One region of the Shinella sp. 1A1 genome, then DNA from elsewhere that is predicted to be linked to it. Evidence: riboswitches for the same ligand, from Rfam matches in the RefSeq annotation. Region 1 holds a riboswitch; the other holds the start of a gene.
The links. A riboswitch is a leader RNA that binds a small molecule or an ion and turns the genes downstream of it on or off. The one in region 1 is predicted to bind thiamine pyrophosphate.
Positions count from the first base shown of each region.

Region 2: another riboswitch for thiamine pyrophosphate. It lies ahead of thiB (thiamine ABC transporter substrate binding subunit); the one in region 1 lies ahead of thiC (phosphomethylpyrimidine synthase ThiC).

Region 1 is NZ_AP039671.1:2,652,178-2,659,686, forward strand. It holds gene ACZ48C_RS12995 (YqaA family protein) at 81-518, shown strand; gene ACZ48C_RS13000 (sigma-70 family RNA polymerase sigma factor) at 573-1,118, shown strand; gene ACZ48C_RS13005 (anti-sigma factor family protein) at 1,105-1,878, shown strand; gene ACZ48C_RS13010 (Bax inhibitor-1/YccA family protein) at 1,910-2,626, shown strand; TPP riboswitch at 2,760-2,876, shown strand; gene thiC (phosphomethylpyrimidine synthase ThiC) at 2,968-4,779, shown strand; gene thiO (glycine oxidase ThiO) at 4,782-5,759, shown strand; gene thiS (sulfur carrier protein ThiS) at 5,756-5,953, shown strand; gene ACZ48C_RS13030 (thiazole synthase) at 5,955-6,728, shown strand; gene ACZ48C_RS13035 (thiamine phosphate synthase) at 6,725-7,330, shown strand; gene ACZ48C_RS13040 (TOBE domain-containing protein) at 7,407-7,509, shown strand, end outside.
Region 2 is NZ_AP039671.1:3,107,863-3,115,371, reverse strand. It holds gene acnA (aconitate hydratase AcnA) at 1-1,729, opposite strand, end outside; gene ccmA (heme ABC exporter ATP-binding protein CcmA) at 1,996-2,637, shown strand; gene ccmB (heme exporter protein CcmB) at 2,843-3,502, shown strand; gene ACZ48C_RS15245 (heme ABC transporter permease) at 3,563-4,333, shown strand; gene ccmD (heme exporter protein CcmD) at 4,330-4,497, shown strand; gene ACZ48C_RS15235 (DsbE family thiol:disulfide interchange protein) at 4,494-5,108, shown strand; TPP riboswitch at 5,366-5,476, shown strand; gene thiB (thiamine ABC transporter substrate binding subunit) at 5,516-6,523, shown strand; gene thiP (thiamine/thiamine pyrophosphate ABC transporter permease) at 6,552-7,509, shown strand, end outside.

The DNA.
Region 1 (7,509 bases):
CGTTTACGGAAGCTGCCGAACCGATGCGGAGGCGGCATGGACAGCAAGGAACAGCGGAGCGGCCCGGCCGCCGGCCAAAGATGAGCGCGCTTGCCGCCTATGGCGGCCTCTTCCTCGCCGCCCTGATCGCCGCCACCATCCTGCCCGCCCAGTCGGAGGCGGTGCTGGCCGGCCTGCTGGCCTCGAAGAGCTACACGCCCGCCCTGCTCATCCTCGTCGCCGGCATCGGCAACGTGCTGGGCTCGGTGATCAACTGGCTGCTCGGCCTTGGCATCGAGCGCTTCCGCGATGCCCGCTGGTTTCCCGTCTCCACGAAATCGCTGGAGCGTGCCGGAAACTGGTATCGCCGCTATGGCTGGTGGAGCCTGCTACTCAGCTGGATGCCCGTCATCGGCGATCCGCTGACGGTCGCGGCCGGCATCATGCGCGAGCCCTTCGGCCGCTTCCTCCTCGTCGTCTCGCTCGCCAAGTTCGGCCGCTACATCGCGCTTGCCGCCGTCGTGCTGCACTGGCTTTGAACTTTTTTCGCAAGGCGATGGAATGAGCGTCGCCCGGCGCTCGTATATTGGGGCATGAACGGAAAGACACCCGGCTTCAACGTGATCGGACAGCTTGCGGCGCTGAGGCGCTACGCCCTGTCGCTCGTCCGCAATCCGGACGAGGCGGAAGACCTCGTGCACGACGCGCTGGTGAAAGCCTATGAGCGGCAGTCGACCTTCCGCACCGGCGCGAATGTCCGCAACTGGCTGATGTCGATCCTGCACAATGCCCATATCGACCGCCTGCGCCAGCGCCGCTCGCAGGAGCGTCGCAACGATGCGGCGGCCGAGATCGCGGAGACCTCCGCGCCGGCCAACCAGGATCATTCGGTGCGGCTCACCCAGCTGCGCAACGCCTTCTTCGGCCTGCCGGAGGAGCAGCGCGCGGCGCTGCATCTCGTCGCCATCGAGGAGCTTTCCTATCAGGAGGCCGCCGATACGCTCGGCATTCCGGTCGGCACGCTGATGTCGCGCGTCGCCCGCGCCCGCCAGCGGCTGCGCAGCTTCGAACAGGGCGGCAGTGCCGCACCCGTCACCCATCTCAGGATTGTCGGAGGCACCGGCGATGACAAGCAATGACCCCATCCTCGAAACCGACCTCAACGCCTATGTCGACGACCAGCTCGCCGTCGGCCGGCGCATCGAGGTCGAGGCCTATCTCTCCGAACGGCCGGAAGTGGCCGCGCAGATCATGAAGGACCTGCGCGTGCGCGACGAACTGCGCCTCGCGCTCGCCGACCATCGCACGGTGACACGGCAGGAAACCCGCGAGGCCGCGCGGCTTCTGGAACGGGCGCTGTCGCATCGCCGCGTCTTCTCCGTCTTCCGCCGCGCCGCCGCCATCGCGCTCTTCATCGCGGCGGGCTGGGTCGCCCATGCGGCGCTCGGGCCCTTCGGCGCGACGCAGGTCGTCGCCTCCACGCCGCCGCCCGCCTTCGTCGAGGAGGCCGTGCGCGCGCACCGGACGACGCTGCTGCGCGACAGCATGACCTCGCAGCCGGAAATCGAGACCTTCGACCCGGCGGAGATCCGCTCGGCGACGGCCATCGTGCTGCCGGACCTGCCGAAGGGCTGGACCGTCATCGACACGCAGGTCTTCCCCTCCGCCTACGGCCCAAGCGTCGAGCTGGTGCTGGAGCCGGCGAAGGGAGAGCGCCTGTCGCTCTTCGCCGTGCGCCCCGGCTCCTTTGCCGTGCAGCACGTCCTGCTCTTCCATGCCGACAACGCCCGGGCCGCCTATTGGCAGATCGGCGACGCCGCCTATGCGCTGGTGTCGGAAAGCCGCAAGGCCGACGACCTGGCGGACACCGCGCGGGACCTTTCCCGCACGCTCTACTGATCAACCGCTTCCAGACCGAAGGAGATTTTCGATGGAACCCGTACAACAGCGTTTCGGCTACGGCGCGCAGGCACAGTCCGCCGCCCTCTTCGACGAGGGCCTGCGCCAGCACATGTTGCGCGTCTACAACTACATGGGCGCCGGCCTCGTCATCACCGGCCTCATCGCCTTCGTCGTCGGCTCGACGCCGGCGCTCTATGTGCCGATCTTCTCCTCGCCGCTGAAATGGGTGGTGATGCTGGCGCCGCTCGCCTTCGTCCTGTTCTTCTCGTTCAAGATCCAGACCATGTCGGCCAGCGCCGCGCAGATGACCTTCTGGGCCTTCTGCGCCGTCATGGGCCTGTCGCTCGCCTCGGTGTTCCTCGTCTTCACCGGCATGAGCATCGCCCGCACCTTCTTCATCGCCGCCACCATGTTCGGCGCCACCAGCCTCTACGGCTACGTGACGAAGCGCGACCTCTCGAAGTTCGGCTCGTTCCTGATGATGGGCCTCATCGGCGTGATCATCGCCTCCATCGTCAACATCTTCCTCGGCTCCAGCGCCCTGCAGTTCGCCGTCTCGGTGATCGGCATCCTCGTCTTCGTCGGCCTCACCGCCTGGGACACGCAGAACATCAAGGAGCAGTATGCGGAAAATATCGGCCACGAGTCGCAGCAGAAGATGGCCGTGTTCGGCGCGCTGTCGCTCTACCTCAACTTCGTCAACATCTTCCAGCTCCTGCTGAATTTCACCGGCGAGCGCGAATAGTTTTCGCAAGCGATTTCAAGAGGAACGGCGGAGCAATGCTCCGCCGTTTTCTTTTTGCCCGCAGGCCAAAAAGTAAGTAATTACTTACTTATTTTTCTCCGTTGACAAATCGCCTCCCAGCGTCTTTGCTTGGGACATTCACCAGGGGGGTCCCGACAAGGGGCTGAGATACTGCTGGCATTCGCAGCGCAGTGACCCGTTGAACCTGATCCAGTTCATACTGGCGTAGGGACGGTGCAAGCGCTGTGGCAGGCTATCCGAAACCCGGATTCCGTCTCCCGCGTCCTTCCATCATTCCGGCTCTAGGACTGGGTCTCCAAACGAAAACTTGGAGCCTCACGATGAATATTGCCGCTCAAAAGCTCACCCCCACCGTCACGACGGGCGCCCTTCCCGCCTCGCGGAAAATCCACATTCCCGGCGAACTGCACCCGGACATCCGCGTGCCGATGCGCGAGATCGCCCTGCACCCGACCTCCGGCGAACCGCCGGTCGTCATCTACGACGCCTCCGGCCCCTATACCGATCCCGCCCATGTCGTTTCCATCGAGGGCGGCCTGCCGCGCCTCCGCGAAGGCTGGGTCGTCGCCCGCGGCGATACGCAGGCCTATGACGGCCGCCACGTCCGCCCCGAGGACAACGGCTTTGCCACCGGCGAGCGCCTGACGCCGGAATTCCCGGTGCTGAGCCGCCCGCGCCGCGCGACGGACGGCAAGGCGGTGACGCAGCTCGCCTATGCCCGCGCCGGCATCGTCACGCCCGAGATGGAGTTCATCGCCATCCGCGAGAATCTCGGCCGCAAGGCGGTAAAGGAGGCGCTTGCCCGCGACGGCGAAAGCTTCGGCGCGCATATCCCCGATTTCGTGACGCCGGAATTCGTCCGGCAGGAAGTGGCGAGCGGCCGGGCCGTCATCCCCGCCAACATCAACCACCCGGAAGCCGAACCGATGATCATCGGCCGGAACTTCCTCGTGAAGATCAACGCCAATATCGGCAATTCCGCCGTCACCTCTTCCATGGCGGAAGAGGTCGAGAAGATGGTCTGGGCGATCCGCTGGGGCGCCGATACGGTCATGGACCTTTCGACCGGCCGAAACATCCACAATATCCGTGAATGGATCATCCGCAATTCGCCGGTCCCCATCGGCACCGTGCCGCTCTACCAGGCGCTGGAGAAGGTGAACGGCATCGCCGAGGACCTGACCTGGGAGGTCTACCGCGACACGCTGATCGAGCAGGCCGAGCAGGGCGTCGACTATTTCACCATCCATGCCGGCGTGCGGCTGCACTACATCCCGCTCACGGTGAACCGCGTCACCGGCATCGTCTCGCGCGGCGGCTCGATCATGGCCAAGTGGTGTCTGCATCACCACAGGGAGAGCTTCCTCTACGAACATTTCGAGGAAATCTGCGACATCGCCCGCGCCTATGACGTCACCTTCTCGCTCGGCGACGGCCTGCGCCCCGGCTCGATCGCCGACGCCAACGACGCCGCGCAGTTCGCCGAACTGGAAACGCTCGGCGAATTGACGCAGATCGCCTGGAAAAAGGACTGCCAGGTCATGATCGAGGGCCCCGGCCATGTGCCGATGCACAAGATCAAGGAGAACATGGACAAGCAGCTTGCAACCTGCGGCGAGGCCCCGTTCTACACGCTCGGCCCACTGACGACGGACATCGCCCCCGGCTACGACCACATCACCTCGGGCATCGGCGCGGCGATGATCGGCTGGTTCGGCACGGCCATGCTCTGCTACGTCACGCCCAAGGAGCATCTCGGCTTGCCCGACCGCGACGACGTGAAGGTCGGCGTCATCACCTACAAGATCGCCGCCCATGCCGCCGACCTCGCCAAGGGCCATCCAGCCGCGAAGATCCGCGACGACGCGTTGTCGCGCGCCCGCTTCGAGTTCCGCTGGGAGGACCAGTTCAACCTCTCGCTCGACCCGGAGACGGCCCGCGCCTTCCATGACGAGACGCTGCCCAAGGAGGCGCACAAGGTCGCGCATTTCTGCTCCATGTGCGGTCCGAAATTCTGCTCCATGCGCATCTCGCACGATATCCGCGCCGAGGCGCAGAAGGAGGGACTGGAGGCCATGGCCGCGAAATTCCGCGAGGGCGGCGACCTCTACATGCCGCTTTCGGGAGAATGACCATGCGCATCCTCGTCAAGGGCGCCGGCGTCGCCGGCCTTGCCACCGCCTGGCAGCTCTACCGCCACGGCTTCGACGTCACCATTTCGGAAAGCCGGGAAAGGGCGGGCCTCGGCGCCTCCGGCTTTGCCGGCGGCATGCTCGCGCCCTGGTGCGAGCGGGAAAGCGCCGAGGAAGAGGTGCTGGCGCTCGGCCGCCTTGCCGCCGACTGGTGGGAAGCCGCGCTGCCCGGCCATGTGCATCGCAAGGGCACGCTGGTCGTTGCCGCCGGCCGCGATGCCGGCGAGCTCGAACGCTTCGCCGGGCGGACGAGCGGCTGGGAATGGCTGGACGAGGCGGCCATCGCCGCGCTGGAGCCGGACCTTGCCGGCCGCTTCCGCCGGGCGCTGTTCTTCCGCGAGGAAGCCCATCTCGATCCGCGGCAGGCGATGGCGGCGCTGACCGCAAGCCTCGAGGAGGCGCGCATGCGCTTCCTCTTCGGCGCGGGCGGCAAGGCCGGTGGCCATGACCGGGTGATCGACTGCACCGGCGCGGCGCGGATCGGCCGCCTGCCGGGCCTGCGGGGCGTGCGCGGCGAAATGCTCGGCCTCGAAACCGCCGAGATTCGCCTGTCCCGCCCCGTCCGCCTGCTCCACCCCCGCCATCCGATCTATATTGTGCCGCGGGAGGCGGGCCGCTTCATGGTCGGGGCGACGATGATCGAGAGCGATGACGCCGGCCCCGTCACCGCCCGCTCGCTGATGGAGCTCCTCAACGCCGCCTATGCCTTGCACCCGGCCTTCGGCGAGGCGCGGCTCGTGGAGACCGGCGCGGGCATCCGCCCGGCCTATCCCGACAACCTCCCGCGCGTGAGCGAGGATGGCGAGACCATCCATGTGAACGGCCTCTACCGCCACGGCTTCCTGCTGGCGCCCGCCATGGCCGGGGAGGTCGCCCGCATCCTCCTTCGCCAGAGGCAATTCGAAAGGAAGGCATCATGACCCTCATCATCAACGGCGAGGAACAGGAGATCGCCGCCGCGACGCTCGCCGATCTCCTTTCCGCCCTCGACTACGAAGGCGACTGGCTGGCGACGGCGGTGAACGGCGAGCTGGTGCACCGCGGGGACCGCGCCGCCTTCCCGCTCGGCGAACGCGACCGCGTCGAGATCCTTTCCCCCATGCAGGGAGGCTGACATGCTGAAACTCTACGATGCCGAGGTCGGCTCCCGGCTGCTGCTCGGCACCGCGCGCTATCCCTCGCCCGCCATTCTCGCGGAGGCCGTGCGGCGCTCGAAGGCGGAGATCGTCACGGTTTCCCTGCGCCGGGAAAATGCCGGCGGCAAGACGGGCGGCGCCTTCTTCGAACTGATCGGGGAGCTTGGCGTGCGCGTGCTGCCGAACACCGCCGGCTGCCACAGCGTCAAGGAAGCCGTGCTGACGGCGAAGATGGCGCGCGAGGTCTTCCGTACCGACTGGATCAAGCTGGAGGTGATCGGCCATCACGACACGCTCCAGCCCGATGTCTTCGGCCTCGTCGAGGCGGCACGCATCCTGACCGGCGAAGGCTTCCAGGTCTTCCCCTATACGACCGACGACCTCGTCGTCGCCGAAAGGCTGCTGGAGGCCGGCTGCCGGGTGCTGATGCCCTGGTGCGCGCCCATCGGCTCGGCCATGGGACCGGTCAACCCGATGGCGCTGCGCGCCTTCCGCGCGCATTTCCCGGATATTCCGCTGATCGTCGATGCCGGCATCGGCCGGCCCTCGCATGCCGCCGCCGTCATGGAGCACGGCTACGATGCCGTGCTGCTCAACACCGCCGTCGCCGGCGCGGGCGATCCCGCCGCCATGGCGGAAGCCTTCGCGCTCGCCATGGCGGCCGGCCGCCTCGCCCATGCGGCGGTACCCCTCGAACCGCGCGACATGGCCGTTCCCTCCACCCCCGTCATCGGAAAGGCCGTCTTTTCATGAAGCTCGATCCCTTCTACCTCATCGTCGACAGCGCCGACTGGATCGAGCGGCTCGTGCCACTCGGCGTCAGGCTCGTGCAGCTACGCATGAAGGACCTGCCGGAGGATCGCCTGCGCGCGGAAATCCGCCGCGCGAAAACGGCCTGCGCTGCTGCGGGCTGCCAGCTCATCGTCAACGATTACTGGCAAATCGCCATCGAGGAGGGCTGCGACTTCGTGCATCTCGGGCAGGAGGACCTCGCCGGGGCCGACATCGCCGCCATCCGCGCGAGCGGCATGAAGCTCGGCCTTTCCACTCATGACGCGGCGGAGCTTGAAACGGCGCTCGCCGCACGGCCCGATTACATTGCGCTCGGCCCCGTCTGGCCGACGATCCTGAAGAAGATGAAATGGGCGCCGCAGGGCGTCGAGCGCCTCGCCGACTGGAAGGCCCGCATCGCGCCGCTTCCCCTCGTCGCCATCGGCGGCCTCAACCCGGATCGCCTCTCCGCCGTCTTCGAGAACGGCGCCGACAGCGCCGCCGTCGTCACCGACATCACGCTGAATGCCGACCCGGAGGCCCGCACCCGAGAATGGATCGAGCGCACCGCCCGCTGGCGATGATCGCCGGCTGCGGTTACGGACCTTTCCTTTCGGCGCCGCGATGCTAGTTTGCAGGTAGCAACCACAGGAGCATTGCATGAAGATCAGCGCGCGCAACCGCCTCAAGGGCAAGATCGTCGAAGTCACTCTCGGCGCGACCACCGCCCATGTCCGCATCGATGTCGGCGGCGGTTCGATCA
Region 2 (7,509 bases), 460 kb from region 1:
CGCCGATCGGCTCCTTGGTCAGGTCCTTCTGGACCGTACCGGCAAGTGCGTAGGCGACGACGAGCGGCGGGGAGGCGAGGTAGTTCGCCTGCACGTCCGGCGAGATGCGGCCTTCGAAGTTGCGGTTGCCCGAAAGGACGCCCGCGGCGATCAGGCCCTTGTCGTTGATCGTCTTGGAGATCGGCGCCGGCAGCGGGCCGGAATTGCCGATGCAGGTCGTGCAGCCGAAGCCGACGAGGTTGAAGCCGAGCTTGTCGAGGTCGGCCTGCAGGCCCGACTTGGCGAGGTATTCGCCGACGACCTGCGATCCCGGTGCCAGCGACGTCTTGACCCACGGCTTCGTCTTCAGGCCCTTGGCGACCGCGTTGCGGGCGAGAAGGCCGGCGGCGATGAGGACCGACGGGTTGGACGTGTTGGTGCAGGACGTGATGGCGGCGATGGCGACGTCGCCGTGGCCGATATCGTAGTCCGTGCCTTCGACGGCGTAGCGGTTCGAAAGCTGGCCGGGCTTCTTGTAGTCGTTGTCCATCGACGTCGCGAAGCCGGAGGCGATGTTTTCCAGCGGGATGCGGCCTTCCGGGCGCTTCGGGCCGGCCATGGCCGGAACCACGTCGCCGAGGTCGAGTTCGAGCGTGTCGGTGAAGACGAGGTCGGAGCCGTCGCCGTCACGCCACATGCCCTGGGCCTTCGAATAGGCTTCAACGAGGGCAATGCGCTGCTCTTCGCGGCCGGACATGGTGAGGTAGTTGACGGTCTCGCCGTCGACCGGGAAGAAGCCGCAGGTCGCGCCGTATTCCGGACCCATATTGCCGATCGTCGCGCGGTCGGCGAGCGTCATGTTGTCGAGGCCGGGGCCGAAGAATTCGACGAACTTCGAGACGACGCCCTTCTTGCGCAGCATCTGCACGACCATCAGCACGAGGTCGGTCGCCGTGACGCCTTCCTTGAGCTTGCCGGTCAGCTTGAAGCCGATGACCTCGGGCAGGAGCATGGAGACCGGCTGGCCGAGCATGGCGGCCTCGGCTTCGATGCCGCCCACGCCCCAGCCGAGAACGCCAAGGCCGTTGATCATGGTCGTGTGGCTGTCCGTGCCGACACAGGTATCCGGGTAGGCGATGATCTCGCCGTCTTCTTCCTTGGTCCAAACCGTCTGGCCCAGATATTCCAGATTGACCTGGTGACAGATGCCGGTGCCCGGGGGAACGACGCGGAAGTTCTGGAACGCCTGCTGGCCCCACTTGAGGAAGCGGTAGCGCTCGCCGTTGCGCTGGTATTCCAGCTCGACGTTGCGGGCAAAGGCGGTCGGCGTGCCGAATTCGTCGACGATGACCGAGTGGTCGATGACGAGGTCGACGGGAACGAGCGGGTTGATCTTCTCCGGGTCGCCGCCGAGCGAGACCATCGCGTCGCGCATGGCCGCAAGGTCGACGACGGCGGGAACGCCGGTGAAGTCCTGCATCAGCACGCGCGCCGGGCGATAAGCGATCTCGTTCTCGACTGTGCCCTTGTTGGTCAGCCAGTCGACGACCGAAAGGATCTGCTCCTTGGTGACCGAGCGGCCATCCTCGAAGCGCAGCAGGTTCTCAAGAAGCACCTTCATCGAGTAGGGCAGCTTCGAGACCCCGGCAAGGCCGTTCGCCTCGGCCTTGGGAAGGCTGTAGTAAACATAGTCGGTGCCGTTCACCGTAAGGGTCGAACGACAATTGAAACTGTCTAGGGATTTGGACACTTTATACCCCGTCTCGTCTGGCGCCAGAAAGCTGACGTACGAACGCCCGTGCGCGTTGAGCGCGAATGGGATGCGGGTGCGGCCATTTCCGCTGTCCGTACGCGGAAATCATTCCCGTGTTCGGCGCTTGGATGAAATTCACGCCGACCGCTGGCGTGTTGCGGGCGTTATAGATAATTTCTAAGAAACGATCCAGAGCGCCTGACGGTAAATCGGGACAATTTTTTTGCGTTGCGACCAAGGTCGTAAAGGGAAAGTGAAAAGCCATGCGGCTCGTCGCCGAGGGATTGAGCGCCAAGCGCGGCGAAGACCTGATTTTCCAAGATATTTCCTTTGAAATCGCCAGCGGCGAAGCCCTCGTCGTCAAGGGGCCGAACGGCTCCGGCAAGTCGACGCTGCTGCGGGTTCTGGCGGGTCTCCTGCCGGCGCATGCGGGAGCCGCGAAATTCCTTGCTGCAGCGCAACCGGTCGGCCAGATCGGTGAGGCCGCGCACTATCTCGGCCACCGCAACGCGATGAAGCGAGAGCTCACCGTCGAGGAGAACCTGTCCTTCTGGAAATCCTTCTTCGGCGATTTTGCCGGCGGGGCGGGCGTGCCGGTCATGGAGGCAGTCGAGGCCGTCGGCCTCGGCGGCATCGCGCATCTTCCCTTCGGCTATCTCTCCGCCGGCCAGCAGCGCCGCATGGCGATGGCGAAGCTGCTCGTCTCGTGGCGGCCGGTCTGGATCCTCGACGAGCCGACGGCGGCACTCGATGCGGCAGCCGAGACGATGTTCGCCGGTCTCGTCACCGCCCACCTTGCAAGTGGCGGCATCGCGATTGCCGCGACGCACCAGCCGCTGGGGCTGGAGGGGGTGAAGGAATTGCGGATGAAGGGGTTTGCCGGGATCATGGAGGATGTGTGGTGATGGGCGTGTCCGTGGCTACCCCCCTCTGCCCTGCCGGGCATCTCCCCCACAAGGGGGGAGATTGGGTGGGGCAATGCTTTGCTTCCTCTTTGACGTTTCTGTTTGAGCTGGGCTTGCGCCTCTTGCCAATCTCCCCCCCTGTGGGGGAGATGCCCGGCAGGGCAGAGGGGGGTGAGCCAAGCCCTCGAAGCCTGCGGAGCGCAGCATGATCGCCCTCCTTCTCCGCGACCTCAAGCTCTCCGTGCGCGCCGGCGGCGGCGCCCTGGTCGGCGTCCTCTTCTTCATGACGGTCGTCGCTGTCATCCCCTTCGGCGTCGGGCCGGACCTCAATCTCCTCGCCCGCATCGGTCCCGCGATCCTGTGGATCGGTGCGCTGCTCGCTTCCCTCCTCGGCCTCGACCGGCTGTTCCAGGCCGAGCGCGAGGACGGTTCGCTCGACCTTCTGCTGATGCAGGAGACGCCGCTGGTGCTGACGGTCTTCGTCAAGTGCCTCGCCCATTGGCTCGCGACCGGCCTGCCGCTCGTCATCGCCTCGCCGCTGCTCGGCCTCTTCATGAACATGGACGAGACCGCCATCGGCGCGACGACGCTGACGCTGCTGGCCGGCACGCCGGCCATCACCTTCATCGGCGCGGCGGGCGCGGCGGTGGCGGTGGCGCTGCCGCGCGGCGGGCTGCTCGTCTCCATCCTCGTGCTGCCGCTCGCCATTCCGGTGCTGATCTTCGGGGTGAGCGCGGTCTATGCGGCGATCCAGGAACCGGCGCCCTTCCTGCCGCCCTTCCTCATCCTCGTCGCGCTCAACCTCGCCTTCGCCGTCATCGGCCCGGTCGCCGCGGCTGCGGCCCTTCGTCTTTCGAGCGACTGACGAGAAAGTGATTGCGGCAGATCAATTGAAGACCGGGTGCTTCCGCGTTAAAGAACCATCATGAACGAACCGAGCCTTGCCATCCGCAAATTCAGCGACCTCGCCAACCCGACGCGGTTCCTGGCGTTGGTCGCTATCGTCTGGCCCTGGCTTGCCGGGCTGACGCTCTGTCTCTTCGCGGCGGGGCTCTACCTCTCCTTCACCACGACGGGCGATTACCAGCAGGGAGAGACGGTGCGCATCATGTATGTGCATGTGCCGGCCGCCTGGCTTTCCATGATGTGCTATTCGGTCATGGCGCTCTCGGCGCTCGGCACGCTCGTCTGGCGCCATCCGCTCGCCGATGTCTCGGCCAAGGCCGCCGCACCCATCGGCGCTTGTTTCACGCTCGTCGCGCTCATCACCGGCTCGCTCTGGGGCAAGCCCATGTGGGGCACATGGTGGGTGTGGGACGCGCGGCTCACCTCCGTCTTCGTGCTCTTCCTGATGTATCTCGGCCTCATCGCGCTCGGCCGCGCCATGGACGATCCGACGCGCGCCGCCAAGGTCAGCGCCGTGCTGATCCTCGTCGGCTTCGTCAACATCCCGATCATCAAGTTCTCGGTCGAGTGGTGGAACACGCTGCACCAGCCGGCGAGCGTCATCCGCATGGGCGGGCCGACCATCGACCCGGAATTCCTCTGGCCGCTCCTCATCATGGCCGTCGCCTTCACCATGCTGTTCTTCACGCTGCATATCCTCGCCATGCGCAACGAGATTCTGCGCCGCCGCATCGCGGTGCTGCGCCGCCATGCAGCCCGCGCCGCCGGCCGCGCGGGAGGCGCCGCATGAGCCATACCTTCTATGTCGCGGTGTCCTATATCGCCGCCTTCGCCGTCACGCTCGGCCTCATCGCCTGGGTCTGGCTGGACCATCGCGGCCGCCGCCGCGAGATCGAGCAGCTCGAAGCCGCCGGCATCCGCCGCCGTTCGGCGCGCAGCGAGGGCAATCCATGAGCGAGAGCGAAGGTAATGCCGAGGGCGCGGGCAAGCGCACGCGCCTGATCCTCGCCGCGCTGCCGCTGGCAATCTTCCTCGGTCTGGCGCTGATCTTCTGGACGCAGCTCAATTCCGGCCGCGACATCTCGGAAATCCCCTCCGCGCTGATCGGCACCAAGGCGCCGTTCCGCGATCTCGAACCGCTCGCCGGCGCCACGAAGGACGGCACGCCCGTTCCGGCACTGACGGCGCAGACGGGTAAGGGCAAGCTGACGCTCGTCAATTTCTGGGCCTCCTGGTGCGTGCCGTGCCGGCAGGAGCATCCGGTCATCCTGGCATTGTCGAAGGACCCGCGCATCACCGTCGTCGGCGTCAACTACAAGGACGGCAGCGAGAATGCGCTGCGCTTCCTCGGCGAGCTCGGCAATCCCTTCTCGGCCATCGGTCTCGATCCCGTCGGCAAGATGGCGATCGACTGGGGCGTCTACGGTATCCCGGAATCCTATCTCGTCGGGCCGGATGGGACGATCCTCTACAAGCGGGTCGGTCCGTTCGACGAAAAGAGCCTGAAGGGCGGGCTCTATCCGGCCATCGAGAAGGCGCTCGGGACGGCTGCTGCGGGCGGCTGATAACTCTCAAAAGGGTTGGGTAATCGCGGGAGCGCTCGCCACTCATCCGGCCTGCCGGCCACCTTCTCCTTGGCTGCGGGGCGAAGGGATATGCCGCGCCGTTTTCCCCAATCAGCAACCGTTCGTGGGGCACGTCCCCTCTCCCCGCTTGCGGGGAGAGGGTTAGGGTGAGGGGCAGCCCCATGCAGGGCCGTCTTCCGTCACACGGTTTCCGCCTCCACCCCTTGCGCGCCGGGGCGCGCGGGATTATGCCTTTTTCCGCTCTAACGGGGTGCTCGCGGGTCTCGACCTGCCGGCTGAGAGGCGTCTGCCAACCCGAAGAACCTGATCCGGCTCGTACCGGCGGAGGGATTAGACGGCTCAATCCAGCGCCCTATTCCCGTTTGTGACCCGACAAGGAGGCGCTGATGCGCGCGGCATTTCTTTCTTCCATCGCGGTGCTCGCCGCAACCCTCGCCTTTCCCGCCTTCGCACAGGAAAAGACGCTGACCGTCTACACCTATGAGAGCTTCGTTGCCGAATGGGGCCCGGGGCCGAAGGTCAAGGAGACCTTCGAGAAGACCTGCGGCTGCAAGGTCGAATGGGTCGGCGTCGCCGACGGCGTCGAGCTTTTGACCCGCCTCAAGCTGGAGGGCGAGGGCACCAAGGCCGACGTGGTGCTCGGTCTCGACACCAACCTGATCTCGGAAGCCAAGGCGACCGGTCTCTTCGAGCCGCACGGCCTGAAGCCGGAAGGCCTCACCGTTCCGGGCGGCTTCTCCGACGATACGTTCCTGCCCTACGACTACGGCCACTTCGCCGTCGTCTACGATACCGAGGCGTTGAAGACCCCGCCGACAAGCCTCAAGGAGCTGGTCGAGGGCGATCCGTCGCAGAAGATCGTCATCGAGGACCCGCGCACCTCGACGCCCGGCCTCGGCCTGCTGCTCTGGGTCAAATCCGTCTATGGCGACAAATCGGCGGAAGCCTGGGCCAAGCTGAAGAACCGCGTGCTGACCGTCACTCCCGGCTGGTCGGAAGCCTACGGCCTCTTCACCAAGGGCGAGGCGCCGATGGTGCTCTCCTACACGACCTCGCCGGCCTATCACGTGATCGCGGAGAACACCGAGCGCTACAAGGCTGCCGCCTTCTCCGAGGGCCACTATATCCAGATCGAGGTCGCCGGCCTGACGCGCACCTCCCATGACAAGGACCTCGCCCGCCAGTTCCTCACCTTCATGACAGGGCCGGATTTCCAGTCGCTCATCCCGGAAACCAACTGGATGATGCCCGCCGCCAAGACCCGCGATCCGCTGCCGGCCGCCTTCGACGCGCTGGTGAAGCCGGAAAAGACCTTCCTGATGCCGTCCGACGAGGTCGCGGCGAACCGCAAGGCCTGGATCGACGAATGGCTCGGCGCGATGAGCGCGAAATAGGATGATCTTCGCCCGCGCCGAACGACGGATGCTGGACATCGCCGGGGGCCTTGCCCTCGGCGGCGTGCTCGTCTTCGTCGGGGCGGCGACTGCCGTGCTGCTCGCCCATGCGGGCGGCGGCAGCGGCGCACCGCTGCTCGACGCCTATATCGGCCGCGTCGCCCGGTTCACGCTGATGCAGGCGGCGCTTTCCACGCTGCTCTCCGTCCTCTTCGCCATCCCTGTCGCCCGGGCGCTTGCCCGGCAGCGGACCTTTCCCGGCCGCGTCTGGATCGTCCGCCTCTCCGTCGTGCCGCTCGGCCTGCCGGCGCTGGTCGCCGCGCTCGGCGTGGTCGGAATCTGGGGGCGGCAGGGCGTCGTCAACGATCTCCTGCGCCTTGCCGGCCTCGAAAGCCCGGTCAGCGTCTACGGGCTCGCCGGCATCCTCATCGCCCATGTCTTTTTCAACCTGCCGCTCGCCGCACGCTTCATGCTCGCCGCGCTCGACCGCATCCCGCCGGAATACTGGTTGTCCTCGGCCAATCTCGGCATGGGCTCCGGCGCGGTCTTCCGGCTCATCGAATGGCCGGTCATCCGCCGCGTGCTGCCCGGCATCGCCGGCCTCGTCTTCATGCTCTGCGCGACGAGCTTCACCATCGTGCTCACCCTCGGCGGCGGGCCGGCGGCCACGACCATCGAGGTCGCGATCTACCAGGCGCTGCGCTTCGATTTCGATCCTGAGCGCGCCGTGCTGCTCGCCTTCCTGCAGATCGCGGTGACGGCGGCGCTGCTCTGGCTCATCTCGCTCTTCGGCCGCCCGCCGGAGGAGGGCATGACCGCTGGCCGCGCCATCCGCCGCTTCGACGGCCGCCGGTGGCGCGTCCCGGATGGCCTCGTCATCCTCCTCTTTACGCTCTTCACCGCCGCCCCGCTCGCCGCCATTCTCGTCTCGGGCCTTGCCGCCGATTTCGTCAGGCTGGCTGCCGATGCGCAGCTCCACCGCGCGC